DNA from 3 places in the Anaerosinus massiliensis genome. Region 1 is predicted to be linked to each of the others. Evidence: riboswitches for the same ligand, from Rfam matches in the RefSeq annotation. Region 1 holds a riboswitch; each other region holds the start of a gene.
What was found. Region 1 has a riboswitch for cyclic di-AMP ahead of BN6559_RS19705 (C40 family peptidase). Riboswitches for the same ligand answer to the same signal wherever they lie in the genome.

Region 1 (11,215 bases):
GATATAAATTTTTATTTTCGCCTGTGACAACAATTAGCTGCATGGCTGTGGTACAAGAATTTAAACATTGAATAACTTTGAGCATAGGGAAAATTCCAGCACCTCCGCCCATGATTAATACTATTTTAGTCTTATCACAAAATTTCATACATTTTAAAAGCTTATTTTTATCATAAATTCGTTCATACATAACAGAAACAGGAATTCCCAAAGCATAGCTTCGTTCCTGTTTAATGTGGCACTTGATTAAATTCTCAATCAAACTATCCTCGGCAACAAAATATTGTTTTGTATCTTGATTTATCCACATTTGATGGACTGTAAAATCCGTAATGACACTAACACTTGGAATACTCATTTGTGCATGCTCTTTTAGATACTGCATCACATTAGCTGGCGTTGCATGTGTACATACGACAACATCCGGTCTATAAGCCATCAAATAAACTTTTAACTTTTTTGCAAAAAAAGCACTTATGATCTTTCGCATCCATAAAGCACCTTGTTTTCTATTTCCCCAAGTATACGCCTTTTTATATACTTGGGGAATAAAAATTAAACTTTTAAAATAAACGTTTAATAAAGTACAGCGGAAAAATTTATTTACAAAATCCAAAATGTCTATATGCTCAACTACAATATCATGCTGCAATCTTTTCATAGCTTGTGCAATGGATACAGCAGCTTGTCTATGCCCAGAACCAATCGAGGCACTAAGAAATAAGATTTTAGGGGATTTCTTCATACGATTTTCTACTCCTTAGATCGTTATTTTTCCATAGAAATTAACTTCACCATCATCCGGACAAACCTCCAGTAACTGCTGCACTGTCAAACCGTTTATCATACTTTCATTCGTAATATCTAACATTGGTACTAATACAAATTTTCGCAATGTCAAATAAGGATGTGGTAATTTTAAATCTTCTGTAGATCTTACTATCGTATCATACACTAATAAATCAATATCTATACTTCTTGGTCCCCAATGTAAAACTCTCTTTCTACCCAATTGTTTTTCTATAAAAAGACAAGCATCTAAAAGCTCTTCCGGTGACAAATCGGTTACAATCCTAATCACTGCATTCAAATAACTCCGCTGCTCTTTTCGTCCAAAAGGCTCTGTTTCATAAATTGAAGAACTCTGCATTACAGCTATTTTTTCATGTGCAGCCAATTTATCAACAGCTGCCAATATATACTTTTCTCTATCCCCCATATTAGAACCTAGCCCTAATAGGATCATATTATTTACGACTCCGCACAGATTCTATTTGCACAAAATCAATTGGTCCCGCAATTGGCACAGAAGGTTTACGTACACGGACTGTAACTTCACCAACCGTAGTATAAAGCGATAGTATCTCATCACCGATATGTGCCGCTAATGCTTCAAGTAAGCAAAAGCGCTTATGTTCAGCAATATCTTTCACAAGTTGATAGATAGAAACATAATCAACAGCATCATTTAATTCATCTGTCTCTGCAGCTTTATCTGTTACAGTTTTCAGTTCCACATCAAAATAAAATCGCTGTCCTTGTTCACGTTCATATTCATATACACCATGAAATCCATAAAACATTACATTACTAATCAAAATCTTCGTCATTTTCTCCACTCCTCGTCATTACATCCATCATTTTTAAAATTCTTTTTACCTGTTTGACATCATGAACACGATGAATTTGAACACCTTTAGTTTTCCCTAAAGCAGCCGTTGCGAGCGTACCTTCAACCCTGTCGTGTACAGGCAAGTTTAATACATCTCCGATAAAACGTTTACGCGAAGTCCCTAACAATATAGGACAATCCAATGCTCGGAATGCTTCCAATTTTGACATGACGTATAAATTTTGTGCCGTTGTTTTAGCAAAACCTATCCCTGGATCAATAATTATATTTTCACGTTTTATACCGTTCTCTCTGCCTATATCAATGCTTTTCCTGAAAAAACAATCCATATCATGCATAATACCTTCTGGATAATCGTTCTCATTTTTATTATGCATAACCACAACTGGTACATCATATTTTGCTACAACCTTTGCCATCTCTTCATCATATTGCAACCCCCAAATATCATTGATGATATGAGCACCGTATTGTAATGCGGCTTCCGCTACACTGGCTTTGTAAGTATCCACTGATACGGGTACCTTACAATATGGTAAAACAGCTTCCAATATTGGAATTAACCGTTCCATTTCTTGGTCAGCAGAAATTTTTTCATTCCCGCCATAAGGCCTCGTTGACTCTGCACCTATATCGATCATATCAGCTCCATCGATTTGCAGTTCTTCGACACGACGGATGGCCTGATCTATACAGTTATATTTATTTCCATCTGAAAATGAATCTGGTGTAACATTTAATATTCCCATTATTAAACTATTTTCGTGATCAATCGTCAAATTCCTGTCTTGCCAATTATATTTACGATTAGGTAATTGGTCTACATTTCTTAAGATTTGTTCTATTTTTTCTGCAAGACTTGCAAGTCCCCATGGTTGTACCTTTAATTGTGCTAAGGCCAACCGATACTGTTTCATCGTTGCGCCAATCAGTACATCTGTATATTCCTCACTTAAATCTGCAGCATGCCTTGACACTGCCACATCTCCGCCTTTACCTAAAAACGTCTGTTTTAATATATTTGCAGCTTTTGACCTAATATTTTCCACTTTTATTACTCTAAAAAGCAATTTAGGTTTCAGAATATGAATCCCCACTGGATCACAATCGATTTTTGTAAGCTCATTTTGCACTTGTGAAAAATTTTTAATTTCAATAATATTGATATTCATAGTTCCTCCCTATTGCGATTCAACACATTTTTATTGTATCATAACTATTATACATATTTAAAAATTATATACAAATATTAAATACTACAGATAGTTCCGTACTATTAGGAGGAAACTTGATGAAAAAAAGAATTGATCCAAACTCATTTAATATTCCTGTGGAAGAGATAAAAAACGGCTTTTATAGCGATATTTATTTTTTAAGAACACAAGAAATTTTAAACAAAGCAAATTATCATCCTCATGTTACCATGCAAATTTTTCAACGTACACATGCAACCCTTTGTGGTATTGATGAAGCAATCGCTATAATCAAACGTTGTGCACATAATCCTGAAAAAATCAAAATCCATGCCTTGCATGACGGCGATAAAGTCGAACCTTGGGAAACAATCATGACAATTGAAGGAGATCTAGCAGATTTTTCACATTTAGAAACTGTATATCTTGGCGTAATTGCTCGTCAAACTAAAATTGCCACAAATACAAGCAAAGCAGTATCTGCAGCAAATGGAAAACCAGTATTATTCTTTCCTTCTCGATTCGATCATTACAGTGTGCAGCAATCTGATGGTTATGCGGCAAAAATTGGCGGTATGAGTGGTATTTCCACACCCGCAAACGCAGTTTCCTGGGATGTCGAAGCAGCAGGAACTATTCCTCACGCATTAATTGCAACTTATTTAGGCGACACATTAAAAGCAACTCAGGCATTTGACCAATATATTGACCAAGCTGTAAGCAGAGTTGCACTTGTAGATTTTAATAATGATTGTGTGAACACAAGTTTGGAAATTGCCCGCGCTTTAGGTGATAAACTTTATGGTGTACGTTTAGATACTTCTGATAAAATGGTGGATGCTTCTTTAATAAATCAAATGGGAGATTTCGCTCCAACAGGTGTAAATGAACAGCTCGTTAAGAATGTTCGAAAAGCACTTGATGATAACGGTTTTCATAAAGTCAAAATTATGGTGTCCGGTGGATTTACACCAGAGAGAATCGCTAAATTTGAAGCCAACAAAGTTCCTGTTGATGTATATGCGGTTGGTAGCAGCATATTTTCCACTAACGTGGACTTTACTTCTGATGTAGTTTTGGTAGATGGAAAACCAAGTGCTAAAAAAGGACGTAAATTTAATCCAAATCCGCGCTTAGAACTTGTACCTTGACTACACATCCTATTCAAAACACAATAAAAGCTTAAATTGTGCCTATTATATACGTTAAAATGCCTTTGGTCATTGCCTCAGTAATGACCAAAGGCATTTTATGTTGATGTTATCAACTCGCCCTAATTTTATTGTCTGTGGACCTATGCTCTAAGGGCATCACAAAACGTTTTTGATCATACTAGGTTGACTATGCTATACTAAGATTTAGATCTAATATTTTTTTCTTCTGCATATAAATTTTTGCCGATTTTAGTAACGGCTTTTTTTTCAATTCTTGATACATAACTACGCGATATACCTAAAATTTTGGCAATATCACGTTGTGTCTTGCGAATACCATCTGGTATTCCAAATCGCATATTAAGAACAAGCTTTTCGCGATCATTTAATGTATTGATCTGATTGGCTAATCGCTCATTTTCACATTGCGTTTCAACTAGATCGGCCACAACATCAGAATCAGTACCAAGAACATCGATCAGCGTTATTTCATTCCCTTCTTTGTCTATACCAATTGGATCATATAAACTAACTTCTGACCGCGCTCTTCTCGTGCTGCGCAGATGCATTAGTATTTCATTTTCTATACATCTAGCAGCGTATGTAGCAAGACGAATCTTTTTATTCGTATCAAATGTATTAATTGCTTTGATCAATCCAATTGTACCGATTGAGATTAAATCATCAATATCTTCTCCCGTGTTATCAAACTTCTTTACAATATGCGCTACCAAGCGCAAGTTACGTTCAATCAATACACTCTTAGCTGATTCTTTGCCCCCTGCTAATTGCCTTAAATAAGATTCCTCTTCTTTCTCTGATAAAGGTAATGGAAACGTATTTTGTGCCACATAGGCAACAAACAGCATTATACTTTTTCCCACTGCACCTAGTAAAGCTAATAAAACAGACACAGTAACACCTCCGCTCATTCTTCTGTGCTTTATCATATGGCCGCTGAGCAAAGATTGTGCTAAGAAATGATTGGAAATTTATTTTTTGTCGAAAGGAAGTGTTTGCTTGGAGAACTATTTAGGTGACTCTATGATATTTTTATCTATTCTACTTATGATCGTTTATTCTCTTTGGGATAATATTTTTACAGATTAATTAAAAGACGGGTGCTAAGAGAAGTAATTAGCACCCGTCTTTTAATATAGTAAATCATATCCGGCAGACTTTTAGATATAAAAATAGAGGAGACATCTGTCTCCTCAAATTAAATAAATTAAAGAACTCTTCGAGCTCCAATATAACATGAACCCCAATACCCACTGTATAGGTTATCAACTTTTACACCACTGCTTGAAGTCGCACTGATAAAATTGCCATTGCCGATATAAATACCTGAATGCGAAGGCCCTGCAGTATATGTAGAAAAAAACACTAAGTCACCAGGTTGTAAATTCGCTACCGAATAGCCAGTCTCATATTGCTCATCTGCGGTTCTAGGTAACCAAATACCTGCGTTAGCAAAAACATAACGTACAAAACCAGAACAGTCAAAGCCACTTGGTGTTGTACCTCCAAACACATACGGAACACCTATGTATTGGAAGGATGTTTGTATAATCCGTCTAGCAGCATACGATCCTCCACGACTTACCTCGGGAAGTTCTCTTCCCATTAATGCACGATATGTTGCAGAACCAACAAGACCATCCGCTTCCAAACCTCTAGATGTTTGGAATGCAATCACAGCACTTTTGGTCGCTGAACCAAAAACGCCATCAGCAACAATATCATAACCTAAATTAGCCAAAGCAGTTTGGAGTTGTGTTATTTCTTCACCTTGATCTCCATTTCTAAACGCAGATGCATTTGCAATAGAGAACCAACTCACCATCAATAAGGATAGTACTAATACACGTAATACCTTACTCAAAAGGTCACTCCTCTCTCTTTTTGCCTACGAGGTTAGCTGACGGGTTTGGGTAGTAGAGTCACCCATAATGTACAACTTGCAAACAACATTTTACAAATCGCAACAGAATTCACCCCAAAAAATGGTTCCCCCGCTCTTGAGTTAGATTCGGCTTATTTATACTCAATAATTTCCTATATTCGACCAAACTTTATAAATTCCTGCTAAAATGTACCTTTCTTTCCCTTTGTATTAATTTTTATTACCTATATTTATATTTTTATCTAAAATATTCGGTTGATTTCGCACAAAATAAAGAGGCCTTTGCTTTACTTCTTCAAAGATTCGGCCTACATATTCACCAATTATTCCAAGTCCAATCAATTGCATTCCGCCCAAAAATAAAATACTCGCTGATATTGTCGCCCAACCAGGTACAGCCTCTTCAGTAAATAATTTGATATAAATAACATGAGAAGTAACAATTAAACTTATAAATCCAAAAACAATACCAATATAAAAAGCAAAGCGAAGCGGAATTTTAGAATAAGCTGTAATTCCATCTAAGGCAAAATGCAACATTTTTTTTATAGAAAATTTGGAGCTACCGGCATAACGTTTTGGTGCAACGAATTCAATTTGAATTTGCTTATACCCAATTGCGCCAATAATCCCACGAATAAATCTAGCTCTCTCTTTATAACAACGAAAACTATTCACAACCGATTGATCTAATAATCGAAAATCTGAACCACCTGGTTGAATTTTTACCTTAGACAATAAATTCATGAGCCGATAAAACAAGGAGGATGTAGCATTCTTAAGCCAAGAAACCCCTTCTGTAGTTTTCCTTATCGTTTGCACAACTTCATACCCTTGCTCCCATCTTTCAATCAAATTTGGCAAAAAAGCTGGTGGATGCTGCATATCTCCGTCCATTGTAATAACCGCATCTCCTAGAGCATGATCAAGACCACAGGTCAAAGCAACCTGATGTCCGAAATTCCGTACTAAATAAAGTGGCTTAACTCTATCATCCTTGCTCGCTAGACGATCAAGGATAAATACACTGCTGTCGCTAGATCCATCATCAACAAACACCAATTCAAATGTATATGGCAAGGTAGACATAACTTTACATAGTTCTATATAAAAATATTCGATATTATCTTCTTCATTAAAAACAGGGACAACAATTGATATGAATTTCATAAATATCCCTCCAATCTATTAGATGACTTTCCTTCTATCTTTTATCATGATCTTATGCGTTAAATATTCACATATCAAGATACTCGAATTGTTTATTAAATTTGTACCTACACGATTAAGTCAAATGTTCCAAAAAATCAGCGTTCATAAAATATTTATAAAAACAAATGCTCAAAATGTATTTTACACTTCGAGCATTTGCTTTAATTATTCGTAAATCTTGATAAAAAATCCTTTGTCCGTTGATTTTTCGGGTGAGTAAACAATTCATCTGGTGAAGTATCTTCAACGACGACTCCATCTGCCATAAATACAACACGTGTAGAAACATCACGAGCAAAAGCCATTTCATGCGTAACAATGATCATGGTAAGACCTTCTTTTGCCAATTCACGCATAACGGCAAGTACTTCGCCAACCATTTGCGGATCTAATGCAGATGTCGGTTCATCAAAAAGTAAAACTTCTGGCTCAATTGCCAATGCTCTGGCAATTGCAACTCTTTGTTTTTGACCACCGGACAATTGACTTGGTTTTGCGTTCATATACTGCGCCATGCCGACTTTATCTAAATATTTTAATGCAATTTTCTTCGCAAATTCATTTGATTTTTTTAGTACTTTCACCGGACCTACCATACAGTTCTCTAGAACTGTCATATTGTTAAACAAATTGAACTGTTGGAAAACCATACCAACTTTAGTTCGATAAAGTGTAATTTCTTTATTCGTATCTGTGATATGTTCTCCATGATATAGAATTTCTCCCGAAGTAGGTATCTCTAACATATTAATGCAACGCAGCATAGTCGATTTACCAGAACCTGATGCTCCAATAATACTGACGACATCGCCTTGCTGAATATTAAGATCAATATTTTTTAAAATCTCCCGGTCTCCAAAACACTTTACTAAATGTTTGACTTCTAAGACAGGTTTTACATTATTTCGCATCATAGCTTCTTCCATATCCTATTAATTCCTGCCTTTCTTATTTGTCGTATCAAAAGGCCCGCAAGGATCGGCTAACGGATCATATTCTACCAATGAATAATTTTCAGAACCGTCCATTTTCTTTTCAATCCAGCGCAGTAATCTCGATACGGTAAAAGTCAAAATAAAATAAATTACACACGTAATAAAAAATACCTCAAAGTATTTATAATAAACACCCGCTGCAGTCTTCGATGCAAAATATAATTCCGTTACTGAGATTACATTTAAAACTGATGTATCTTTAATATTAATAATTAAATTATTGCCAATCTGCGGCATAATATTACGAAGCGCCTGCGGCATAATAACATTATACATTGTCTGAAAATGATTCATCCCAATTGCTTTTGCGGCCTCAGTTTGCCCGATATCAATTGAATAAATACCACCACGTACAGTTTCTGCCATATATGCACCAGTATTAATCGATACAACCAAAAAACCCGCAAACATTGCCGACATATCAATATTAAACATGCTCATCGAACCATAATAGACAACCATTGCTTGAACAATCATCGGCGTTCCCCGAAATATTTCAACATAAGCAGATAAAATAAACTGTATTGATTTATAAAATCCTTTCGTTACAATACTCGCACGAGGATTTACCGGAACCGTCTGCACAACACCAACAAAAAAACCAATGATACAACCAATCAAGGTTCCAACTAAAGCTAATAAAAGGGTAATTGCAGCGCCTTTCATTAACATCATTCCGTATTGCTCTAATAAAAAATAAACCCATTCAAAAAAAGTTACTGGCATATCTGATATCATAAAATTCCACCCTGCTATTCATTTAACTTAAAAGAAGGGACGGTTATCCCGTCCCAAAAATAGTTTTCACATACTTACTTCGATAAAGGCTGATTTTTAATGGCGTCTTCCATCATTTTATTACGATCATCTTCACTAATCGTAGCAAGTGTTTCATTGATTTTTTTCAACAACTCACTATTTCCTTTTTTCAGCGCGATCCCCATTTCAACATCTTCTTTTGAAGCTTCAAACCCTTTACCATCTTTAAAATCTAACATAACCAAATTGGGATTTGCAAAAGACGCTGCCATTGCCGTTGGTTTATCTAAAACCAAAACCTCAACTTTCCCCGAAGTTAAAGCGACGACCATACCTGGTACATTATCAATTGCAGGCTGAATTTTAGCTTCTGGAATCTGTTTAATTAAATCATACCAAATCGTATTGAGCTGCGATGTAGCAACTGCTCCTTTTAAGTCCTCTACGTTTTTCGCATTTGCAAAAGGACTACTCTTCTGCGTAAGTGCAACAATAGATGCATTGTAATAAACAGAAGAAAAATCAACACTTTCTTTTCTCTTGTTTGTAATACTCATGCCAGCAATAACAGCATCGACTTTTCCCGTACTTACTGCTGGTGCCAAACCATCCCACTCAATCTTATGTATCTCTAAATCATATCCCATTGATTCTGCAATTTTTTTTGCCATAATAACATCATAACCGTAGGCATATTCAGAGGTTCCTGAAATCTTTACTGCACCATTTTCGTTCGTTGTTTGCGTCCAATTAAATGGCGCATACCCACATTCCATGCCAACACGAAGTACTTTTTTGTCCGCTTCTTTTTTGTCAGAACCACATCCTGCAAGTACCACTAAGCTTGCAAACATTGCAATACAAAGCACTGCAGTAATAATTTTTCTAATTTTCTGCATTTGTCAATAGCCTCTCCTTATCCATTTTGCATTTTTATTCAAGAAAAACAGTAAAAAGACATCAATCTCCTCCTTGGAAGTTGACATCTTTGTCGACTCTTAACACTTACTTTTCAAAATAAAACACAATGAAATTTTCTAAAACCCTTGTTTCATTTTAGCAATGAATTACAAAGGTTGTCAAGAACATAGTACATTTATGTTTGTTAAATAAAAAAAAGACAGCCGATAAAATCAACTGTCCCTTTTGCTTCATTCATATTTCACGCTATATGTGAGTAATCAATAAGCCGAGTTTTGTTCCGCTCTCGCGGTGATGATCATTTATCTAGATACGTTAGTTACCTAACGATTCAAGCGACACAACCCGGAAGGTTCCGCGGGCAACATCATCCCTTCCCTATTCGGTCTTGCTCCAAGTGGGGTTTACCAAGCCAATTAGTCACCTAATTGCTGGTGCGCTCTTACCGCACCTTTCCATCCTTACCTAATAAAATTAGGCGGTTTAAATTTCTATAGCACTTTCCCTGAGGTCACCCTCGCTGGACGTTATCCAGCACCTTGCCCTATGGAGCCCGGACTTTCCTCAAATGCCAATGGCACTCGCGATCATCTTTCATACTCACAACAATATTAAGTTCAAGCAAGATATAATATTATCATTACAATCGACTTATGTCAAGCAATTAGAACTAACAATTATATCCAGTTCAACTTGACATCTGCTGACGTAATCGACGTACCTTCGCCACGATATCCTCTGCACCAACAATATCTGAAACTACAGCAATTGTTTTTGCACCTGCATTCGAAACATCCGCAATATTTTCTTCCTTAATCCCACCAATTGCAACGAATGGTAATTTACTATTGTTGGCAACGTAACGAACATAATCTAGACCAACCGCGTCACATACATCTTTTTTGGTTTTTGTTGCAAACACTGGTCCTACACCGATATAGTCAACTGCTTCACAACATTCTGCAAGCCGCATTTGCTCTGGATTATGTGTAGAAAGACCAAGAATTAAAGTATTACCAATAAGTTTACGCACGACTTCAGGCGGCAAATCTTCTTGACCAATATGAACACCATCTGCCTTTACCGCCATGGCCAGATCTATATGATCATTCACAATAAAAGTAACACCTGCTCTCTGCGTCTTTTCACGAATAATTCTACATTCCTCATACATTTCTTTTGCTTTTTTTTCTTTTTCTCGATACTGAAAAAAAGTAATTCCTGCCTCAATTAGAGCATCAAGTATTTGAATATTACTGCGTCCTTTTGATAAATTTTCCGCTGTTAACGCGTAAATTCCTGATGAAGAAAAATTATCCATCCCTTGTTTTTTCATTCATTTCACCCTTTACTTAATACAAATTCTAGTACCAAATCAACTTGTTTGGCAGCTGCGATGGTCACGCCAGGGGCAAGCGGCGGCAAGCGATCAATTCCACTTT
Region 2 (11,215 bases), 2.7 Mb from region 1:
TTAGCATATTTGAGCAGTTTTTCTTTATCGCGAATTTTCAATCCACTCTGTGGGCTTTCTGCCGCTGCTTTTAATGTACGTGCGGCCTGTTGCGCATGAAAAATATTAGCCGAAGTTCCGATCGTAACATGCCGATAAACAAAATTCCTCGCCACCATTACATCTGCATCTACGCCACAATTTCCTCTTGGTGTTTTGGCATTGATACGGCACGGACCATTTGCACATAATTGGCAAGATAAGCCAGATGAACAAAAATTACAGCGAATTTTTTCTTGTTGCTCAAACCGATCAAATACATTGGTAAGCCCTTGCTCATGAACATGCTGATACATTTCACGCATCGCCGGATCCAAGATAACATTTAAAGGATAACCTTCTTTTCCTTGGTCATGTGTCTGAATATGCTGACGCTGCCATTTATGAACCGCTTCCATGGACTCCGGTGATTTTTCAATATCATAAAATTTTTTCGCATTTTCATGTACATCAAAATGGCGATCTGGATTGTTTGTCCCACAAGCATCACCTCGGCCTGCGATAGACTCCACATCGCCACGATTCGTTTCATCTTGACTCGGAATTAAAGAATTTTTATCGTGCGTCACTTACATTCCTCCTTTTTTTCTTAGTATCAACATTCCATAGAAGATTATGTAAAAGAATTGTCAAAATCACGCAAAATTATCATTGTATGTGTTTTTACGTTTTTCAAAGATTTTATTTTTCTTATACAGATATAAAACAAAAAGGATTTTCCGCTGTCAATACAGTTCGAAAATCCCTTTTTACTAACGATGCAATTTTAAAAATTTCTATTGTGTAATTGTTACAACTGTCCCAATTGGCACAATCCGAGATAACTCAAGTACATCTTTATTGTACATACGAATACATCCGCGCGATACGACTTTGCCAATCGAGGACGGATTATTCGTTCCATGGATACCATAATGCGGTTTACTTAATCCCATCCACAGATCGCCAAAAGCCCCTCCGGGATTTGGTACTTTATTGATAATCGTATAAGTACCGATCGGCGTCGGCGTAAGTACTTTGCCAATACCGACAGGATAAGATTTCTCCATAGCACCATCCCGATAAAGCATCAGTCTTCTTTCCTGCCGATTGACAATAATTTTATATGCCATCCCATCGCCTCCTATTTTATTTTATGCGGTATGAAAACAGGAGTGCCGCATTTTATATGCAACACCCCACCTTGTATAGCCTTCATTAAATTATATCGTTGCACCTGTTTGTTTTTGACAAGTCACGTAATTACCTCTAATTTGAAAAAATAATAAAACGGCAACCAATAAAAATAAACCTGCCGTAATCCAAAAGATAGCGGTCATCCCCAACACCATAGACATGACACCTGCAGAAATTGGACCAAATACATTTCCCATGAGTGACGCACCACTCGTAATACCAAATGCCGCACCACGCTTATCTTCCGGGATTAAATAAGCAATAATTGTATTGGAACTTGGAATCATCGCACCAACACAAAGTCCATTCATCGCTCGCAGTATAGACAAAGTCATAATGTCATGTGCGACGATCTGCCCCACAAAAGATATTCCCCCAAGAAAAGCAGCCACAATCAAAATTCGTTTATGAGAAAAATATTTGCTTAACAATCCCATACTCGCCGAAGCAATTGCACTTGTTATCCCGCCAATTGCAATAATCGTACCAGAAATACTGGCAAGATTTTCATGATTAGGCACCATGGATAAAATATAGATAGGTAAAATCGGCCCAATACTTTGAATTGCAAACTGCGCTAAAAATTGCACAAGCAACATCAATTTTAAGTCTCCCAACGACCAAATGTAGTGAAACACTGTTTTCAATGATGGTTTCTCACGGCTAGTAATGGGCTTAAATGTTTCTTTCACTGCGAAATGACTCACAACCAACGCCAAAATGCATAAGCCGCCAAATACGAGGAATGGAGCACGATAACTAAAAGAATCTGCAATCATTCCACCAAGCATTGGTCCTACTGCACCGCCGACAATTAAGGCCGTTTGCAGCATACCTACAGTAAAAGGAATTTTTTCATTCGGTGACATGCTCACCGCCAGCGCAGTCGAAGCAGCAACAAATCCACCGCAAAATCCCTGCAACATACGTAAAATCAATAGCTGATATACATTTGATGCGTACCCCATGATAATCATAATCAACCCAAACATCAATAATACCTTTTCAACCATAGGTTTGCGCCCTTTTCGATCGGCGATTGCCCCCCAAAATAAGATGCAACGCAAGCGGTAGCATCACCATGAACGAAAACAATGATGTATAATTAAAGTATGGCATAAGGTCGATTCTTTTTGAGTCAAGAACTCGACCCCAAAATTGATATGATTTCCTGCTTGCACCACATATTGTCCAGCCCCTTCGGGCGAAAGGACGTGTAGTAAAGTAATAACTTACAGGAAGTCACGCCATATTTTATCTACAAGGGGATGGTATTGTGGACATAACTTATGAGCGTTGTTGTGGGATTGATGTACACAAAAAGATGATAGTTGCCTGTCTAATCTGTGGTGGAAAGCAGCAACTTCGTCAGTTTGGTACAACGACAAAAGAACTGAGAGATTTATCAGCTTGGTTAGTTGACGCCGGTTGTCAAATGATTGCCATGGAAAGTACCGCTTCCTACTGGAAACCATTGTACAATATCTTTGAGCTTTCCGATCTCAATGCCATGGTAGTAAATGCCCAGCACATGAAAGCTTTGCCTGGTCGTAAGACCGACGTCAAAGATGCAGAATGGATTGCCGATCTTCTTCGACATGGGTTACTAAAAGCAAGCTATATTCCAGACCGTGAACAACGGGAACTACGGGAAATCTCTCGCTATCGCAAGAGCTTGATTGATGAGCGAAGCCGAGAGCTGAACCGATTGCAGAAAATGCTAGAAGGAGCCAATGTGAAACTATCCAGTGTAGTAAGTGCCATCAACGGCAAGAGTTCCAGGCGACTTTTGGAAAGCATTGTCCAAGATAAAAAGCTTGATGAAGACGAGATTTTAAGGCTGCTTCATCCTAGTATGCACGCTAAACTCAATGAAATCATGGCTTGCGTTGATGGAATTATTTCGCCCTTGCAACGCAGATTGCTTCGTAATGTCTTGGATCATATTGACGATATGACAAAACGTATCGAAGATATGGACAAACTAATCAAAGACTACTTGAACAAATATGAAGAAGCCATCGCAGCCATAGATGAAATACCGGGTGTTGGGAGAATCAGTGCAGAAACAATCTTAGCGGAAATCGGATTAAATATGAATCGGTTTCCAACCGAAAGACATATTAGTTCTTGGGCTGGTGTGGCGCCAGGTAACCATGAGAGTGCAGGGAAACGAAAGAGTGGAAAAACTACGCATGGAAATACAACATTAAAAGCTATGTTAGTACAATGTGCTAAGGCTGCGCAAAAGACGAAGGGAAGCTTTTTTTCAGCTCAATATCAACGGATTGCAGCGCGAAGAGGAAAAAGCAGAGCCGCCGTAGCTGTGGCTCATTCCATACTAATCGCTATTTACTACATACTAAAAGCAAAAGTTCCTTATCGAGAGTTAGGTTCGGAATATTACAATCAATTTAACCGAGAGAAGAAAATACAATCCTATTTGAAGAAATTAGCGGCTTTGGGTTGGGAGCGCCCCACCACAGCTACAACCTGATTGTCTATATACGATATTTTTTGTCCTGAATTATAGGGCTTGTCTTTGTGCGTCCTTTTTCTAGGATATAGAAGAGGTTTTCATAGTAAAGGATTTGAAATCGCGGCACAAAGAGATGCCGCTCCCATCAATACACCCGACCATAAAGCCATTCTCGCCTCACTTGTAATTCCCAAATGACCTACGTAGAGCGGTAAGAACGAAATCACCCCCGTAATCGCACACATTCCAATAAATTGAACCGACCATAAAATAGCCAAATTCTTTTTCCATCGTTCAATTAACATTCAAGTTCCTTCTTTCAAGATACATTGCAATAACTATAGTAGGTTTCTTGCATTATAGCATAGACAAAACTATAATAAAATTATCAAAAAAGTATGTCTTGTATATCAAATTATTATAGTTAGGAGCTCAATATGGATATTAGAGATATGAAATATTTTTACACAATTGCCGAAGAAGGAAATATCAGCAATGCGGCTAAACGATTAAATATCGCCCAACCAGCCCTTAGCCGGCAAATCAAACAATTTGAAGAACATTTAGGCGTACAATTATTTGAACGCGGCAGCCGTAGAATTAAGCTCACCGAAGCCGGACATTTAATGCATGAACGCGTGGAACACATTTTAGAATTAGTAGAAGGAACTAAAAAAGAAATTAAAGAACTACACTCTGGGCTTGTTGGAACCATTTCTATCGGTACAGTTACCACTTCGGGAGCCATACTGCTGCCAAATTTAATTCATCAATTTCATCAATTGTACCCTGCCGTCACATTTCAATTATGGGAAGGTGACGGTTTCCGTATTTTAGAACTTCTAAATAAAGGCATTATCGAAGTGGGCATCATTCGAACACCATTTGATGCAGACACGTATGAATCGATTACCCTTCCGCCTGAACCATTAGTATTGGCGATGAAAAAAGGCGCTTGTTATTGTGGTGAAGATCCTGCAAGTGTACACATCATCGAACTGGAGCATCAACCACTTATCGTTCCAATCCGCTGGAAATCCATGCTGATCAACTGGTGCAACAAAGCCGGATTTACGCCAAATATCATCTGCTCCTGCGACGGTATTATTATGAATATCCTCTGTGCAAAAATGGGCTTTGGTATGGCTCTCGTTCCTAAATCAACAGAAGGGCTTATTGAAGATGCGACGTTGACCTACAAAACGATTATTGATCCCACTGTATCCACTCAAACGGTTGTTGCTTGGCTAAGAAACCGCCGACTCTCGGCCAGCAGCCAGCATTTTTTATCACTATTAAAAGGAATGAACTAACAAAGGGCAAAAACTTAAAAAAAGACAAGGACGAGAATCAAAATGGAGGTGTCGCATTAAAATGCGATACCTCCATTTTGAAAGATTGGACAGTTTTCCGTTATTTTACCCTTGGCAGAGTATTCGCTGCATGTGGCATCACATGAACGGTATGATAAACTTGCCCTTTGCTGTGTGCAAGCTGCATTGCCGCATCCAACGTTTTTACAATTTGAATCTTTGCTTTTGCTAACAAATTTTCTTCTAATGAGGAAACCAAAATCAAATTATACTTTTCCGCTGTTTCGCAAAAATAATACGCTACATATTTAGAAATACTATAATCCGCTCGCAATGCATCTTCACGTTCTAAAACCGTATCATAATTTAAAATCATATCCTGCACATCAGCATTGCCGCCCAAACCTTCCGGACATTCTGTTAGCATAATGATCGTTCCACCAGGATTTGCCGCCTCTCGTGCATTAATCAAAGTTTTAATCGATTGATATAAATTCACATCTTTGGGACTGCCGCCTGCAGACGCAACCACAAGATCTGCTCTTTCTTCAATGCTGACACCATCAATCGCATCTACCATATTCCGCCCTGCTTCATGCGCCGCAATATAGTTTCCTGCTACAGCACCAGCAATTCTATTTTCGGCTATGATCACATTAAACATAAATGTTGGCCTTACAAAACTAGCCGCTTCGAGCATATCCAAGTGCAAAAGATTATTTTCTATATTGCCTGAGCGTACATCTGGCTGCGGACCCTTGCCTCGTTCAGGGTTTAAAGATAAACTGTGATTTGCCATTACCGTTTCATAAGAAGATATCCCCGGCAAAATATACTTTCGTCCGCCTGCCCATCCTGCCAGAAAATGATAAACAATACCGCCTGCCAAAACAATATGATCACAGTCCATTGCCGTCTTATTTATCCACACCGGTGTCCCATACGTTGTTTTTCCTAAATATTTTAATTTATCTTTATCATAACAGTCGTGATCAACCACAGTAAATCGATCCGCCAATGCAGGGCCCAACAGCATCCTATGTTCTTCGGCAGTTTGACCACGATGTGTGCCCAACGCACAGATAAACACAATATCCTCATCTTGAATGCCGCCTTGCTCAAGTTCCTCAATAAGTTTCGGCAAATAAAAACTCGTTTTTTGCCAAGCACGTGTTACATCTGGGATTACAATACATACTTTTTCACCGCGATGCACCAACTCACTTAACCTTGCACTGCCAATCGGCTGTGCAAGCGCATCGGCAAGAATCTCCTCCTCTGTTTTTTCAAACGTAACTGGATTGCTTTCTATCACTTGCAATACTTTTTCTTTTTCTATACGCAGAACCATTTCACCGGCACCATAGCGTAATACATAGTCTTGTAACATTCTTTTTATCCTTTCTTCTTTTAAATTATACTAATATTTGACTTTCTTCTGCTTCACTGCTTTCTTCTGTTTGACGATTGCCCCAGTAGCTGGCAAGAAGGCTGCCTGTAACATATTCCCATACTGACATAACCGCAGCCGGTAGTGCCGCTATCGGATCTAAATGCGCCAAAGCCAAGGCCACAGCAAGGCCCGAATTCTCCATACCAATTTCAAATGTAACAGCTCTGGATTTTCGCTCTGACATTCCAACCGTTTTTCCGGCGTAATAACCAAGCACTAGCCCAACAATATTATGAACTGCCACTGCCAAACATAAAATGAGTGCCATTGTTGCCATCTTTTCCGCATTTAATGCTACCACGGATGCCATGATTGCAATGATAAAAATCACCGAAACAGCCGGTACAACTTTGGTAATTTTCTCAATTAATTTAGGTGCAGCTGTATGAAGAGCAACCCCTAAGCCAACTGGGACTAAAACAATTTTAATAATATCGAGCAGCAAGGCACCAACATCGATCGGAATCATAGAACCGGCAAGCCAGGAAAAAATATAGGTGGTAAGCACAGGCGCCAATATCGTATTGACACTCGATATCGTAACTGACAAGGCTGTATCACCTTTTGCAATATAGGTCATCACATTCGACCCTGTTCCACTTGGACACGCGCCCAAGAGAACCATACCGGCAGCCAACGCCGGCGATAATCCCAATACTTTCGCAACACCATACCCAACCAACGGCATGATCAAATACCGAAAAAACACGCCATAAAATACATCTTTAGGTTGCGTTAAAATCAATTGAAAATCCCGCACCGACATGGTCAGCCCCATGCCCAGCATGATGACGCCCAGCATATAAGAAATATACGGCCCTATAGGTTTAAAGGGTGCTGGATTGAAAAACGCAATTCCTGAAATTACAACCACCCACAATGTCATGTACTTACAAATAAATTGCGCCGTTTTTTCTAAAAAATTCATCACTTGAATCCTCCTTGGTTTTTACCTTTACTTATACGCTTAATCATCAAAGCTACTGTGTTTTATCAATAAGAAATCTTGCTTTTACAAAAACAAAAAACCTCCTGCCCCCTTAAGCCAATAGACTTAAAGGGGCAAGAGGTATATCTCTCACGGTACCACCCTTTTTACAGATCAAAATGATCCATATCTCTCATCAGGTCCAACAACCTTAGCAGGATAACGACTGCACTCTTTAGAGTAGAGATCGGCGCAGCTTACTTCATTCAGCCTTGCTGTTCAGGAGTGATTCTCGTATCTCTAGCGCTACCGATTCGCACCATTACCACCGGCTCTCTGAAACGCATCCAAACACGACGTTCTCCCTCATCACATTTATAGATATATATTTTTAAAACACAATTGTTTTTATCTACTATACTGGTTTTAAATAAATTTGTCAACATGTAAATAACAATTGTAAATAACTTCTTAATCGTTATCCATCTGTTTTTCTATTGAACGTTTCTGTATTCCAAGACTATAATAGCAAATCGTAATAAAAACGCAAAATGCCGCTCCGGCAATTAATCCACCTCTTGTATCTTCATTAAACCACATGCCGACCAAGACAAGCAGCAAAAAAATTAATGTAATATAATTGCTGATCGGAAAAAAGACCGATTTAAAAGGATGCTTTGGCATTGCCGTTTTCCACTTTCTGCGAAATTTAATCTGGCTTATACATAATACGATCCACGAAGCCATCCCCGGAAGAATGCTTGCACTATATATGTAGACAAACAATTTAGAATTTGGATACATATAGTTGAAAAATACGCCGATCAACAAACAGCCGATTGTTATTTTAATACTATTACTTGGAACACCTTTCGATGATACTTCACCTAAAAATTTTGGTGCTTGTCCGTTTTTAGCTAACGTGTACAACATTCTACCAGCACTGTAAATTCCACTGTTACACCCGGACATTGCAGCAGTTAGTACAACAAAATTAATAATACCAGCGGCTGAAGCAATGCCTACTTTAGCAAAGGTCATAACAAAAGGGCTGCCAATTGTACCAATTTGATTCCAAGGATAAATGGATAAAATCACAAAGATCGCACCGACATAGAAAAGTAAAATACGCCAAATAATATTTTGAATTGCTTTACGTAGTGTATTCTTAGGATCTTTGGCTTCACCAGCGGTAATCCCAACAAGCTCTACGCCTTGATATGATGCCGTCACAAGACATAATGCAAAAATAAATCCTTCTAGCCCGCCGGTAAAAAATCCACCATGTTGAAATAAATTTCCAACGCCCATAGCAACTCCATCGTTTCCAATGCCAAAAAAGATTACACCAAATCCGACAACCAGCATAGCTACGATCGTAGTTACTTTAATGAGTGCAAACCAAAATTCAAATTCTCCATAATATTTAACCGAAACTAAATTTGCCAACGCCACAATTCCAACTCCGATTAATGCCGGAATCCACTGAGCCAAATCAGGAAACCAGTAATTCATATAAATGCCAATTGCCGTTACCTCAGACATTCCCACCGTCACCCATAAAAACCAATAACACCACGCAGTTAGATAACCTGCGAAAGGACTTATATACTTGTGCGCATAAGTAGCAAACGATCCTGTAACTGGCTCCAAATAAAGCATTTCCCCCATAATACGCATAACAAAAAACATAATAATTCCCGCTAGCCCATATGCAATCATCACAGATGGCCCCGCCCATTTAATCGTACTTGCTGATCCCATAAACAAACCGACACCAATCGTACCACCTAAAGCAATTAACTCGATATGCCGTGCTTTCAACCCACGATCTAGTTCTTTTTCTTTCACAACGCCTTACCCCTTCTCCAAGCACCTAAACTACATGTTGTAGTTTATATTCATAATACAAAACTCTCAAAGATTATATCATCATTTTCCAAAAACACCAAATAGACTCCCAACAACTTATATCCGCCTTTTTCTTGACAGGTTTAAAGCATGTATTTTATAATAATAGTAACAAAATGCATACTTTAGAAGGAGCCCAGTATCATGGCTTCTTTCTTTATTTCCCTTGCATTCATACGAAATAAAACTATAAAATTGTAGCAAAAGATCAAGCAGTAACTTTCTTCTTTGCTACAATTTTTTTCTATCTTGCGATGTTGTTTTTTTATCCATTGTAAAGTTTTTTGTATATATCTGCATTCTTCCACATTGTTTTATGCATCTACTAGACAAGTAATATCTATACGGAAAGCGTTTAAGCTCACCCCACTGACTCCGATATTACTAGGCACTAGATGATTCATATAAAAACTAAGTCATTTTATCGTAGACGCCGAATTTCATTTTCGAAAACGGAGGATCCAATCTTTGGGGTGAATCCTGTTACTTAATCAGGTAGGGCAATGTTCTTTCTGTCCGAATCCGTCAGCTAACTTCGTAGGCGTTGAAAGAGGAGGAAATCACATGGATAAGATTAAAATTGGCATTTGGGGATTTGGTAAAACTGGTAAAATCATTGCCAGCGAAATTTTACATGACCCTTCATTCTCGTTGCAGTGGGTAGTTCGTAAAAATACTGTAGATCATGAAAAATACGCAAGCCGTTTATTAGGTTACGAATATGATGCCGGGAAGATTTTTGCAGCAGCTGACATTGACGATGATTTTTTTTCTGAAAATCCAGTCGATGCAATCGTCGATTTCTCCCACTCAAAGGGTGTTCAATTGTATTGTAATAAAGTTGCGCTGAGAGGGATTCCCATCATATCCGCAATCTCAAACTATGAACCTGAAGATATGACATTGCTGCAATCTTTAGCAAAATCCACCCCCGTTTTATACTCACCTAATATCACGCTTGGGATTAATGTCTTAATGGTAGCTGCACAAATTTTACAGAAGATCACACCACATGCTGATATTGAAATCGTCGAAGAACACTTTAAAGGAAAACCCGAGGTATCCGGAACAGCCAAGAAAATTGCCAATGTACTTGGGCTTTCTGTAGCTGATCACTTAAATTCGATCCGCGTTGGCGGAATCGTTGGCCGTCATGAAATCATTTTCGGGATGCCAAACCAAATCATACGATTATCTCACGAAAGCATCAGCCGTGCCGCTTTTGGCCAAGGTGCCATTTTCGCGATCAAATCACTAATTGGCAAACCGGCTGGCATGTATACAATGGAAGCAATTATCGCAGAAATGTTTAAGAAAAACATTCCTGTGTACTAACGTTCCTCATTAAATAATGATAAACCCGCGTTAAGGATCTATTACAAATCCTTACGCGGGTTTTTTATTTTTATTCCAGATGAAGTCCAGTCAGCAGTACGCAGCATTTTTTCAGTCATCTTATCCCAAAACTTCCGATCATATCCGGAATTTAAAACACCAAATACATATATTTCAGAATTTTTCTGAATTAAATATACTTTTACCGCAAAAGGCCGTACCAGCTTAAAATTCCGAACTACCAGATTTGCACCACCACTAATGACTTGAACCTCTTCATTTTTAAACTGTTTCAAAGGATAAAAATCCAAAATTTCGATATCAAAGGTGTCTTTCAATCCTGTTTCTTTCTCATATATGTCTTTCATCGTCTTAAGAATAAGTGTATGTATCTCCTCTTGTTTTTTCCGATCGGTATGTTTCAATACATCAAAAAAATCTATACCATTCGCATTATACTGTGCAGGAATTTTCCCTGCAAATCCAAATGCGGTATTATAACTTCCTTTATCCTTAAATGCAAATTGATAAACACCAATATAATTCTGATCAAACGCTTTTTCAATCTCTTCGTATGGGTT
Region 3 (11,215 bases), 2.0 Mb from region 1:
CAAGCACTTGCTGACTACACATTAAAAAGGCATTTCCCTACATGCAAAAATGTAGATACCCCTTATATCGCCTTACTAGAAGAAGTCATAAAAAAACAAGCATCCCTCATTGCACAATGGCAGCTCGTCGGTTTTATTCATGGCGTAATGAATACCGATAATATGACCATCAGCGGCGAAACGATAGATTATGGACCTTGCGCTTTTATGGATACTTACGATCCAGCCACAGTATTTAGCTCGATTGACCGCTATGGTCGCTATGCTTATACAAATCAACCTCAAATCGCCCTTTGGAATCTTACACGCTTTGCTGAAACGCTCTTACCGCTTTTACACGAAACTAAGTCTAAAGCAATTCAAATTGCAGAAGATACTTTATCTGCATTTACCGATTTGTATCATACAGCTTGGCTTACAGGTATGCGAAATAAACTAGGCATGTTAAATGAAACCGCGCAAGATGAAACAATCATTCAAGATCTGCTCAATCTTATGCAAAGAAATCATGCCGATTACACCAATACATTCCGCGACTTAACGTTTGATAAAATAGAAAATACAAAAATCTCCACTGATCAAGCATTTCATACCTGGCATGAACACTGGCAGGCAAGATTGTGTAAACAATCAGCGTCAAAAGCAACAATACAAGAAGTTATGCGTAAAAGTAATCCTGCTGTAATCCCTCGTAACCATCAAGTAGAACTTGCCCTCGAAGCTGCGGTAGAAAAAGAAGATTACGCCGTCATGGACAAACTTCTTGAAATTCTTGCTGTACCATATGCACATTCTGCCAATCAAGACCAATATGCAGCGCCTCCTTCTCCATCTGATACACCTTATCAAACATTTTGCGGAACCTAATATAACTGCTAATCACAACTTCAACTGTTTAATATGCATGAAAAATTGGTACGAATTCAGATAAATCTTGATTCGTACCAATTTTATATTTCTTCGCTTTATTTATATTCCATAAATAACCATTATAATCGGGACTTTCTTATTTTGTTTAAATAAGTTAAAATAATTGTATAATTCAAGTTAAAACGTTTTAAATTACCAATTTACATTAATATGGTATAATTTATATATCACTAATTGTATGATTAGGAGTATTTATGGACTATATTTATTTTTCACTATTCGGTACAACCGTGGGCACACTCGCAATGATACTTGTTTATATTTATTTATATTTCATGTATCACGAACGTTATATGGGGATTTGGACCGTTGCCTGGTCTATATTTTTATTGCGCAATATATTATTTGACTCTGGCGCTTGTAATATATTACCCAATTTAAATCATTCTCTACTCTCCTTTTCAATCTACCAGCTGCTATTTATCGCCAGCAGTTTAACTTTCATTTGGGGAACTTACATTTTTACTGATGAACCCTTTAAAAAAAGTTGGATCTACGGTGCTATCGGATCTTCCTTATTAAGCATTGCACTTTTTTTAATGCCATTGCCTGGTTTTTATAAACTAATTCCGCCTGCTTGGTTTGGCGGAGTCGTTTTGGGCTGGATTGCAATTGCTTTTTTCAAACATGAAGAAACACTTGGTATTGGTAGAATAATTGCTGGCACTGCATTTCTGCTTTGGAGTATTCTTACCATTATTTTACCGTTTTTCTATCAGGTTTTTCCTTTACTCATCGCCATGACAGCCAGTGTACTACGGTTAATTATTACGATTAGTACTATTATGGTCTTTTTAGAAAAAAGTAAGACTACTTTGATTCATAAGGAAGCGCATTATCGGCAACTTCTAGAAAATGCAATTGATATTATTTTCTATTACCGTTTATTACCGAAAACCAAACTTGAATACCTCAGCCCGTCGGTCCTATCTGTCACTGGTTATACTGCAGGGGAATATTATTCTGATGAAAAGTTAATTTTAAAGCTCATCCATCCAGATGATTTGGACTTATTCTATAACTTTATTCATAGTAGTGATAAACTTTATCATCAACCTTTAATTCTCCGCTTGCTCCGAAAAGATAAAAGCATTCTATGGATTGAACAAAAATGTGTTCCCATTTATGATAAATTAGGCAATTTAATTGCCTTAGAAGGAATTGTCCGCGATATTACCGATCGAAAAGCATTAGAAAAAGTCGCAGCTTCTGTTGATCGAATGAATATTGTAGGCAGTATGGCAGTAGCAGTAGCGCACGAAATCAGAAATCCATTGACGACGATTCGAGGCTATCTGCAATTTTTAGGGAAGAAACCAGAATATCAAAAGGACACCTGTAGATTTAATCTAATGATTGATGAAATTGACCGAGCAAATACAATTATTCGTGAATATCTAGCTCTATCAAAAGAAAAAGTCGCGCATTTACACAAGAACTCTCTAAACACCTGCATCGAATCTTTATTCCCACTGATCGAAGCCGATGCGACAGCTTCAAAAGTCTACGTTGAACTCGACCTCTCTTACATATCAGATGTCTTGTTGGATGAAAACGAAATCCGCCAATTGCTTCTCAATCTAGTTCGTAACAGCATCGAAGCAATGCCTTCTGGCGGGAGACTCATTATTAAAACTTTTGAAGACAAAAACACGGTAACTTTATCTATCATTGATCAAGGTAAAGGCATTCCGCCTCATATATTAGATAAATTAGGGACACCATTTATTACTACTAAAAATACAGGCACAGGGTTGGGCCTGCCGATCTGTTATCAAATTATTCAGCGGCACAATGCTTCGATAGATGTAGAATCAAGCGACCAGGGTACTAACATTTCTATTCGGTTTAAAATACCAAATCATGCAGAATAAATTGGGGTTAATGCACTCATTATGCATTAACCCCAATTTTTATGTACGCCAAAAATTTCTCATGATTCAAGGATTTGTTCCGTTTTTTTCGTATCCCCTATGAAAAGGGGGTGATCGTGGTGAAAACATAGATTTTTGTTTTACAAAAAATACTTCACCAAGAACAAAACGAAAAGGAGCAAATAAACGATGAAAATAAATCTTTCAAACGTAAAAACTGAATTTCCTGCAATCACTTTAGGAATCGCTGATACCCCGGAAGAAAAATTAAAAGTATACCAATTTCGCTACCATATTTACGCAGAAGAAATGTCAAAACAATTTCCGAATATGGATCATAGAAACAAATTATTATTTGACGAACTGGATGAATGGGCAATTATTATTTACGCAAAAGTAGAAGCAGATATTATCGGCACATTAAGAATCAACATCGGAAACATTCATAATTTTCCGTCTTTTTGGCAGAAAGCTCTCGATCTTGAGAAATTTTTAGCATTTCAACGAGAACCTTCTCTATTTGCCTACACTTCAAAATTTATGGTCGCATCCGACTATCGCAACTCTGCCGTATCTTATTTACTTTCTGCCAGAAGTTATGCAGCCTATTGTACACATCAAGTGCAATTTAGTTTTGGTGTCTGCAATTTTCACCTATTGCGGTTATACGAACAATTTGGCTTCCGCCGTTACGGACGAAACTTCATTGACCAAGGCTATGGCTTACTCGCCCCTTATGTACTATTGGTAGACGATCTTTCCCATTTACGTGCAGTTCGTTCCCCTTTTTATCGGTCAGCACGAAAAAGAAATGTGATAAACCTACAAGCAGCAGAATGGTTTCATAAGACATTTAAAGAAAATACAGTACACATCAACAGTCAACTCATCAGCCAAGAAGATTTATGGCAACACTTACAGCAAAAATTATCTGCCGCTCCAAATCAAAGCATCCCTATATTACAGGGTTTGTCCACAATTGAAGCGATGAAATTTCTACACAGCTGCAGCATCATCGTCAAATGCTATGCTGGTGATCAAATTGTTTGTGAAGGTGATACAAATTATGCCTTAAACATATTAATCAATGGACATTTAACTAGAACAAACCCGTCGTATAACTCAGAAAAAACAATTGCAGCGGGGCAAACAATCGGGGGCAATGGTTTAATCAATCACCCCAAACATACTGAAAACGTCTTTGCCGTTACAGATGCAGAAGTACTGGTACTATCCAGCTTAGCTTTTCCTAAATTTCACCACACTCATCCAACGATTGCACAAAAAGTTCTATACAACATAACTAAAAACAAAGATACGCCTCATATCAGCTAATCTACCGATAAAAATAATTTTCAAATACATCGTGGTAATTGATCCATAAAGCAATTACCACGATGTTTATAATATTTTATCTAGGCGTATATTCACCAACTCCCAAGAAGCTAGAACCTACTGTTGTTTTTCAAGAATGACGGTCTCTTTCCCCTCACGCTGTTCTTCTCCATGTGTATAGCCGACAACAGCAAAATGCTCGGATAATTTTTCTGCCCAATTTTTATAGTTGTCATCCATCCCTCGCATACAAGAGGATAAATGTACAACATCTACCTTCTTTTTAATAAGTGCTGCAATCTTCTTCTCCATATCGCCGCCATTGTGCGTAAAAGCAACTAAAGTCAAATCCTCTTGCCCTGTATAGCGCGCAAAAGAATCAATTCTTTGAAAAAATGCGTTTAAGCATCCGCCCCCAGTACATCGCATCATAGTTTCTTCTCGTACAATAATAGCTAATTTCATTCTACACCTCTTACCTTTCATTCCACAAAGAGTCTGTTTTTATCATAATCTAATTATATAATAAATAAAAATATTTTTCTGTGACAAAAATCACGCTCTCGCACTAAATAGGGTGCTTCCAATTGATAAAAAAATGTATTTTATGTCTCATGAATTAGTTTTATGCAACCCATATGTAATGAAATAAATTTTGCCTAATGATAAAGCTACACACTCTTTCTTCTTCAAATTATTTTTATTGTCTTCATTTTGGAAAAGTAATCATATAATAAAGTACCATACCACGCTGAACATTTTATAACAGCTCATGCTTACTTGTTGAATATAAAAAATTACTTACTTAAAATTTTAGATAACCGACAAAATGTTAACATAATATTAATGAATTTCTAACCGATTCTATATTAAGATACTTTATACTAGAAGAGAGAAGATCATAAGGGGGGCTATCGTTGAAAAAATATTATGTCTTAGACACTAATGTTTTACTGCACTCGCCGAACGCTCTGTATGCATTTAATGAACACACTGTGGTCATTCCTGAAGTCGTAATCGAAGAGCTTGATCGATTCAAAAAAGAGTCAACCGAACGTGGTGCCAACAGTCGTCATATTAGTCGTATTATTGACACCATGCGTACCCAAGGAAATTTATTAGAAGGCGTTTCGCTAAATGAAAACGGCGGAACTTTGATTTTAGAATCTAACCATACCGCCACCAAGATGCCAATCTATTGGGATAAAGATAAAGCCGATAATCGTATTCTCCAAGTTTGTAAGGGACTATTAGAATGCGGTGAACAAACAATTCTGGTTAGCCGTGATACCAATATGCGAGTAAAAGCTTCGATTTTAAAAATTCAGGCTGAAGACTTTCGCAATGACAAAGTATCTAGTATTGATCAACAATATACAGGCCGTACCGTCGCTTATACCTCTAGTGATACCATCAATACTTTTCATACAACTGACAAGCAGTTTATGGATCCAAGCAAGGTATTCACATTCGATGAACAAACAGATCTGCTGGTCCCGGCCGACCTTATTACCAACCAATTTTTGTTGATTAAATCAACAGACAATGATCGTCACACTGCATTAGGACGCTTTGACGGCGAAAAAATCGTTCATCTACAATATAAAAATCATACACCATTTGGTGTAACACCAAGAAATGTTGGTCAAATCTTTATGCAAGAGTGCCTGATGATGAATGCCCAAACAGCCCCACTTGTCATTTTAAAAGGCATTTCCGGAACGGCTAAAACTTTTTATTCTCTAGCCGTGGGTCTTCATCAATATATGGAATGTCGGCCAAGACAATACCAGCACATTTTAATCTGCCGACCAAACACTATGCTTGATGATGGAATTGGATTTCTGCCAGGAACTGAATCTGAAAAAATCGAGCCTTATATGCGGGCAATCAAAGATAACTTATTTACCTTAATGTCCGGAAACACTGCAGCAGAAGATAAAGATCTAGCACAAACGGAAGATACCGTCAACATGTTGTTTGAAAAACGGATGATCCAAACGGAGGCATTGGCGTATCAGCGGGGACGTTCTCTGCAAAACTACTGGACTATTTTTGATGAAATGCAGAACTCCACTCCACGCCAAGCAAAAGCCGTGTTGACGAGGCCTGGGCTCGGTACAAAAATCATTTTAATCGGCGATCCTGCACAAATTGACCACCCTTTATTAGATAGCCAGTCCAACGGCCTAAGTTATGCAAGTGAAAAAATGATAGGCTCTAAACTGTGCTTCCAAGTAACAATGTTGCCCGAAGAATGTGAGCGTTCCCCGCTCGCAGCAGAAGCGGCGAAAAGATTGTAATATTCGTAGAATGAAAAATACTGACTTATTTTAAAAATCATTCTGTCTAATCATTGAATAGAAAGATTTTGATAAGTCAGTATTTTTTAAGTATTTAGCAGTTTGAAGCGATTGCTTCGTGCAATAAGCTATTTTGCCTTTAAATGATCGATAATCAGCGAAATACCTCTTAAATGCATGGAAAATAGGTACAGATCCATAATATAAACTAAAATATTAATTATTACGCTTTAATGCTATTAATTACACCTTTATTTTTAAATGTAAAGGTGTATAATGTAATTCACAATATAAATAACGGCTTAATTCTTTTAAGAAGAAGCGGAGGAACCAATTTTTTGGGGTTAATTCTATCTTAGATAGAAGGGGTGTTTTCTCTTGTCATCCTACCCGTCAGCTAACTTCGTCGGCCAAAATGAGGGGCAAAAGACCGCCCATCGGTCTTTTTTTGTGCTCTTTTTTAAGTAAATACGGATTTGAGCCACCGGAACTCGTATCGCATCCGACCTCACTTTCAATACGCTCAACATGAACCAATTGATTTCTGTTCACAAATAAACAGAAATTTTATTTGCCAAGTTGGGATAAATCTGAAAAAAACTGGAGATATTATCATTCATTTGGAGGTCTTATATTATGATGCGTTTACTACGCCGATTATTGATCGGCAAACCACTTTCTAACCATGAACTTTCCCATGAAAAACTCCCAAAATGGAAAGCACTCGCTATTTTTTCTTCTGATGCACTGTCGTCCGTTGCGTATGGCCCAGAGCAAATTATGATTATACTTGCGGTCCCTGGTCTTTTAGCTTATGGCTATATGAGCTATATCGCTACAGCAATCTTACTATTATTGGGAATTGTAACAATTTCTTATGTACAAGTTGGCAAAGCCAATCCCGGCGGCGGTGGCTCTTATTCCGTTGCAATTAAAAATCTCGGTGAAATCCCTGCCTTAACTGCGGCTGCTGCGTTACTCGCCGATTATACGTTGACGGTAGCAGTAAGCGTCTCAGCTGGTACTGTAGCCATTGTCTCAGCATTTCCGCAATTACTGCCCTATGAGGTAACAATTGACTTATTTATTCTGTTTTTTATTCTTATGTTAGTAAACTTACGCGGATTGAGAGAATCTTCTACGGCATTTGTTTATCCAACCTATGCTTTCATCTTTGGTATATTTGTGTTGATCGCAACTGGGGCTTATCAAGCTTTTACACAGCAGGCACCAGTAATTCCTGCCGAATCGCTGCAACGCCAGTTTGATTGGACAGTCGGTTTATTACTACTTAGAGCTTTTGCAAATGGCTGTAGCTCTATGACTGGTATCGAAGCGATCTCTAATGGTGTTCCTATGTTCGAAGAACCAGGCAGCAAAAACGCCAGCATAACCAACTACTGGATGGCTACCTTACTGGGTTCCATGTTTATCGGCATTTCTTTTCTAATTATGCATTTTCATATTTTGCCGCTTGAGGATACCACTTCTCTATCTAAGATTGCTGAACTAACCTTTGGACGAAACTGGTTTTATTATTACATCCAAGTTACAACAATGTTAGTATTATATCTGGCTGCAAATACATCTTTTAACGGGCTTCCACTCCTTTTATCCATTCTAGCCCGAGATGGGTACATGCCACGCTATCTTGGCACACGCGGTGATCGCCTTAGCTTCTCTAATGGAATTATTTTTTTAAGTATCAGTGCTGGCATACTCATTTTTATTTATCAAGGCAATACTGATCATCTCATCTCACTATACGCAATCGGCGTATTCATGTCCTTTACCATTGCCCAATCGGGAATGATTGTTCATTGGTTAAGGGAAAAGGGTAGGTATTGGTGGTTGCGTGCTACAATCAACGCAATTGGCGCAATCGTCACAGGTATCGTTGTACTCATTATCGGTATCAGTAAATTTTTCTATGGCGCGTGGCTGGTATTAATTTTTATTCCAATCATGATTGTAGTATTTAAAAAAATTAAGGGACACTATACCGACATGGCAGAGCAGCTTCACTTACCAAGTGAACAAATGAATCCCGCTCTTATCACGAAAATCCCTGCTGGTAAAAATATCGTAATCGTTCCTATCTCCAGCCCTACGAGTGTTATCGCCCAGACTTTAAAATATGCAAAATCCATCGGTGATAACGTATTAGCAGTTCATGTTGCTACCGACGAAGAAAGCGGAAAAAGAGTTCGCGATAAATGGAATTGTTGGAATTCCGGTATTGAATTAATCACTTTAGACTCTCCTTACAGGCTTGTTCTACAGCCACTGATTGATTATATCGAGGCATTATTACAAGAAAAAGGGCCTAATGATTACATTACCGTTTTAATTCCCGAATTTCAAACAAAAAAATGGTGGCATCGTCTTCTTCATAACCAAACAGGTTTAATTTTAAGAACTTTACTCATCTTAAAGAAAAACGTCGTTGTGGCAACAATTCCTTATCACTTAAAAAAGTAAACGATTGAAATTTATTCTACTCATATGAATCTACATGCGTAATTTTAAACGCCTCCAACATTTTTTGTTGGAGGCGTTTAGATTCACGTAGAATTAATTATTTAAATCGAATCATGGTATTTCGTGATAGTGCAATACTCCTTTTTATAATCTTATGTGCTATATCTAAATTCGCATTACTAAATCGAGGGAATGCAAATCCTGTTAATACTAAGATTTCTGCCTGTGATGTAGTCACAATATCCTCAGTATGCTTATTATGCCCTGTTAATCCATTTGCACCAAAATATTGTCCAGGAACAGTATATTCTCGTATTGGATTTTCAAAAGTTAACGATTTTAAACTGCCTGACAATAAGACGTAGTGTGAATAACTCACGTCTCCTTGTGTAGTAATTAATTCTCCTGGAGCGCACTGTACAATACTACTGCACGCATGAAGAAAAATCTTTGCTTCTTCTACAGATAAATCCCGCAATATTTCGATAACTTCTATAGGTAAAGCATTAAAACGCTGACATAGAATTGACCATAGTTCATCCGGTTTGATGAGTTGACTATTTACAATGCCTAATCTTTTTGTGAACTTTTCATGAAACCAATTGATTTCCGCTGAATTTCCATTCGCTTTTTTTTTAGCTATACGGAAAAACGGTGAACGTATTGTACGAAAATGGTTCAAGTCATTTGTTAGCATTACAATTGGACTTAATAAACCATACCCAAAATCCTCAAAATTTTTACCATAACGATGATACCCCATTTTTTCATACAACCGCAATAAATGGCAATTTCCACCTCCAAAAGAAAATTGCACACCTTTTTGCATATATAACTCATACCCTTTACTCATCATTAAATACAGTGCAGAAGAACTTCTATAGTTAAAACCAACCATTAGTTTAGTAACCGTTGCAAATTGATAATCAGCATTATTATCACAATATTCTTGAAATTCTTTTAATGATAGCTGCTCAACTATCGCTTTGGGGAAATCTGAAATCTTACCAATATTAATTCTTGCTGTACCAATTACTTCTTCTCCATTTTTAACATAAATAAGTACTCCCCATTCATCCATTTCATCTGCAAGTTCCTTGTCTTGATGAACCAATTTTAATTTATACTTTAACATTTCTTCAACATAAACTTCATAACGAAATTGATATATTGCCTTTTTCTCTTCTAACGTATTAGCTATACAAACTTGAAAATTTTCCTCCGTACTTTTTTTTTTCGTTAACACCTTTTTTAGATTTTGATTATTCATTGTGATAGCTCCTTTTCATAGTTTATTTGTGTAAAATTTCAGCTCACCATTACATCTACACTTTCATAACTATCACCCCCTAGAAATAGGGGATACGGTAACTATCGATATTTTCCTGGCGAAAAAGGTAAAATTTTGTCTGTAAAGAGAGAAAAATAAAAAAAACCCTCTTAAAATTACACTTTTCTACATTTTAAGAGGATTTTTCTATAAATAATTCATATTTTTCTTATTTTCTACGCTAAGTTGCATTTGAAACAAATTTTAAAAGTAGTTCCATTTTCACTAGAATTTATTTTAATATTTGCATTATGACGATTTGCGATCTGATAGCAGATTGAAAGCCCTAATCCCGTCCCATTGTCTTTCGTTGTGAAGAAAGGTGTTCCCAGCTTTTCAAAAGCTTCCTCTGGAATACCCATTCCCTGATCGCTAATAAACAAAATAACTCCGTCCTTGTCCATCCTTGTTCCAAAAGTCAGTTCCCCTCCATTTGGCATAGATTCCACACCATTTCGTACCATATTGAGTACCAGCTGCCGTATCTCATTTGCATCTAGTAATAGCTCAGGAATCTCAGCCATTACAAGATTTATTTTTACTTTTACAGTACTAGCATCTGCCTCAAGTAAAGGATAGATTGCTTGCAAAATACTATTAAGTGATGATTTTTTGAGATTTACTAATTTTTGATTAGACAGTGATAAATATTCACGAATGATATCATTGGCACGATGCAGTTCATCAACCATCAATTTAAATTTATCTCGATCACCTGCATATTTTTCTTTTCTTCCTAATAATTGCATATAGCCTAATACGGTAGTCATCGGATTTCTAATTTCATGCGCAACTGTAGCCGCCATATTCCCAACAATGTTCATTCTATCAAATTGCGCAGCAACACTTTCAAGCTCTTTTCTCGCCGTAATATCACGAATGATTCCCTGAATTTCAATAATTTCACCCGCATCATTATAAACCGGTACACTTTTCTGCTCAATCCAAATGAGTTTACCTTG

Region 2: it holds a riboswitch for cyclic di-AMP, as region 1 does, so the genes downstream of both, BN6559_RS15120 (4-hydroxy-tetrahydrodipicolinate reductase) here and BN6559_RS19705 (C40 family peptidase) in region 1, are expected to answer to the same signal.
Region 3: it holds a riboswitch for cyclic di-AMP, as region 1 does, so the genes downstream of both, BN6559_RS12050 (APC family permease) here and BN6559_RS19705 (C40 family peptidase) in region 1, are expected to answer to the same signal.

Annotation. Positions count from the first base shown of each region.
Region 1 is NZ_LT575483.1:462,936-474,150, forward strand. It holds gene BN6559_RS02495 (MGDG synthase family glycosyltransferase) at 1-745, opposite strand, end outside; gene folK (2-amino-4-hydroxy-6-hydroxymethyldihydropteridine diphosphokinase) at 761-1,246, opposite strand; gene folB (dihydroneopterin aldolase) at 1,248-1,610, opposite strand; gene folP (dihydropteroate synthase) at 1,591-2,805, opposite strand; gene BN6559_RS02515 (nicotinate phosphoribosyltransferase) at 2,925-3,977, shown strand; gene sigK (RNA polymerase sporulation sigma factor SigK) at 4,178-4,894, opposite strand; gene BN6559_RS19705 (C40 family peptidase) at 5,209-5,865, opposite strand; cyclic di-AMP (ydaO/yuaA leader) riboswitch at 5,871-6,028, opposite strand; gene BN6559_RS02530 (glycosyltransferase family 2 protein) at 6,097-7,056, opposite strand; gene BN6559_RS02535 (amino acid ABC transporter ATP-binding protein) at 7,260-8,024, opposite strand; gene BN6559_RS02540 (amino acid ABC transporter permease) at 8,031-8,831, opposite strand; gene BN6559_RS02545 (transporter substrate-binding domain-containing protein) at 8,906-9,751, opposite strand; RNA gene rnpB (RNase P RNA component class A) at 10,023-10,376, opposite strand; gene thiE (thiamine phosphate synthase) at 10,462-11,109, opposite strand; gene thiF (sulfur carrier protein ThiS adenylyltransferase ThiF) at 11,115-11,215, opposite strand, start outside.
Region 2 is NZ_LT575483.1:3,156,975-3,168,189, reverse strand. It holds gene cooS (anaerobic carbon-monoxide dehydrogenase catalytic subunit) at 1-608, opposite strand, end outside; gene BN6559_RS15160 (L,D-transpeptidase) at 816-1,151, opposite strand; gene BN6559_RS15155 (MFS transporter) at 1,242-2,282, opposite strand; gene BN6559_RS15150 (IS110 family RNA-guided transposase) at 2,492-3,712, shown strand; gene BN6559_RS15145 (hypothetical protein) at 3,793-3,999, opposite strand; gene BN6559_RS15140 (LysR family transcriptional regulator) at 4,132-5,007, shown strand; gene BN6559_RS15135 (lactate racemase domain-containing protein) at 5,108-6,397, opposite strand; gene BN6559_RS15130 (bile acid:sodium symporter family protein) at 6,423-7,388, opposite strand; gene BN6559_RS15125 (amino acid permease) at 7,860-9,239, opposite strand; cyclic di-AMP (ydaO/yuaA leader) riboswitch at 9,721-9,857, shown strand; gene BN6559_RS15120 (4-hydroxy-tetrahydrodipicolinate reductase) at 9,864-10,634, shown strand; gene BN6559_RS15115 (hypothetical protein) at 10,676-11,215, opposite strand, start outside.
Region 3 is NZ_LT575483.1:2,500,952-2,512,166, reverse strand. It holds gene BN6559_RS12075 (protein adenylyltransferase SelO) at 1-867, shown strand, start outside; gene BN6559_RS12070 (PAS domain-containing sensor histidine kinase) at 1,125-2,804, shown strand; gene BN6559_RS12065 (GNAT family N-acyltransferase) at 2,994-4,139, shown strand; gene BN6559_RS12060 (CGGC domain-containing protein) at 4,257-4,604, opposite strand; gene BN6559_RS12055 (PhoH family protein) at 5,057-6,442, shown strand; cyclic di-AMP (ydaO/yuaA leader) riboswitch at 6,732-6,869, shown strand; gene BN6559_RS12050 (APC family permease) at 7,079-8,923, shown strand; gene BN6559_RS12045 (cyclic nucleotide-binding domain-containing protein) at 9,021-10,193, opposite strand; gene BN6559_RS12040 (PAS domain-containing sensor histidine kinase) at 10,430-11,215, opposite strand, start outside.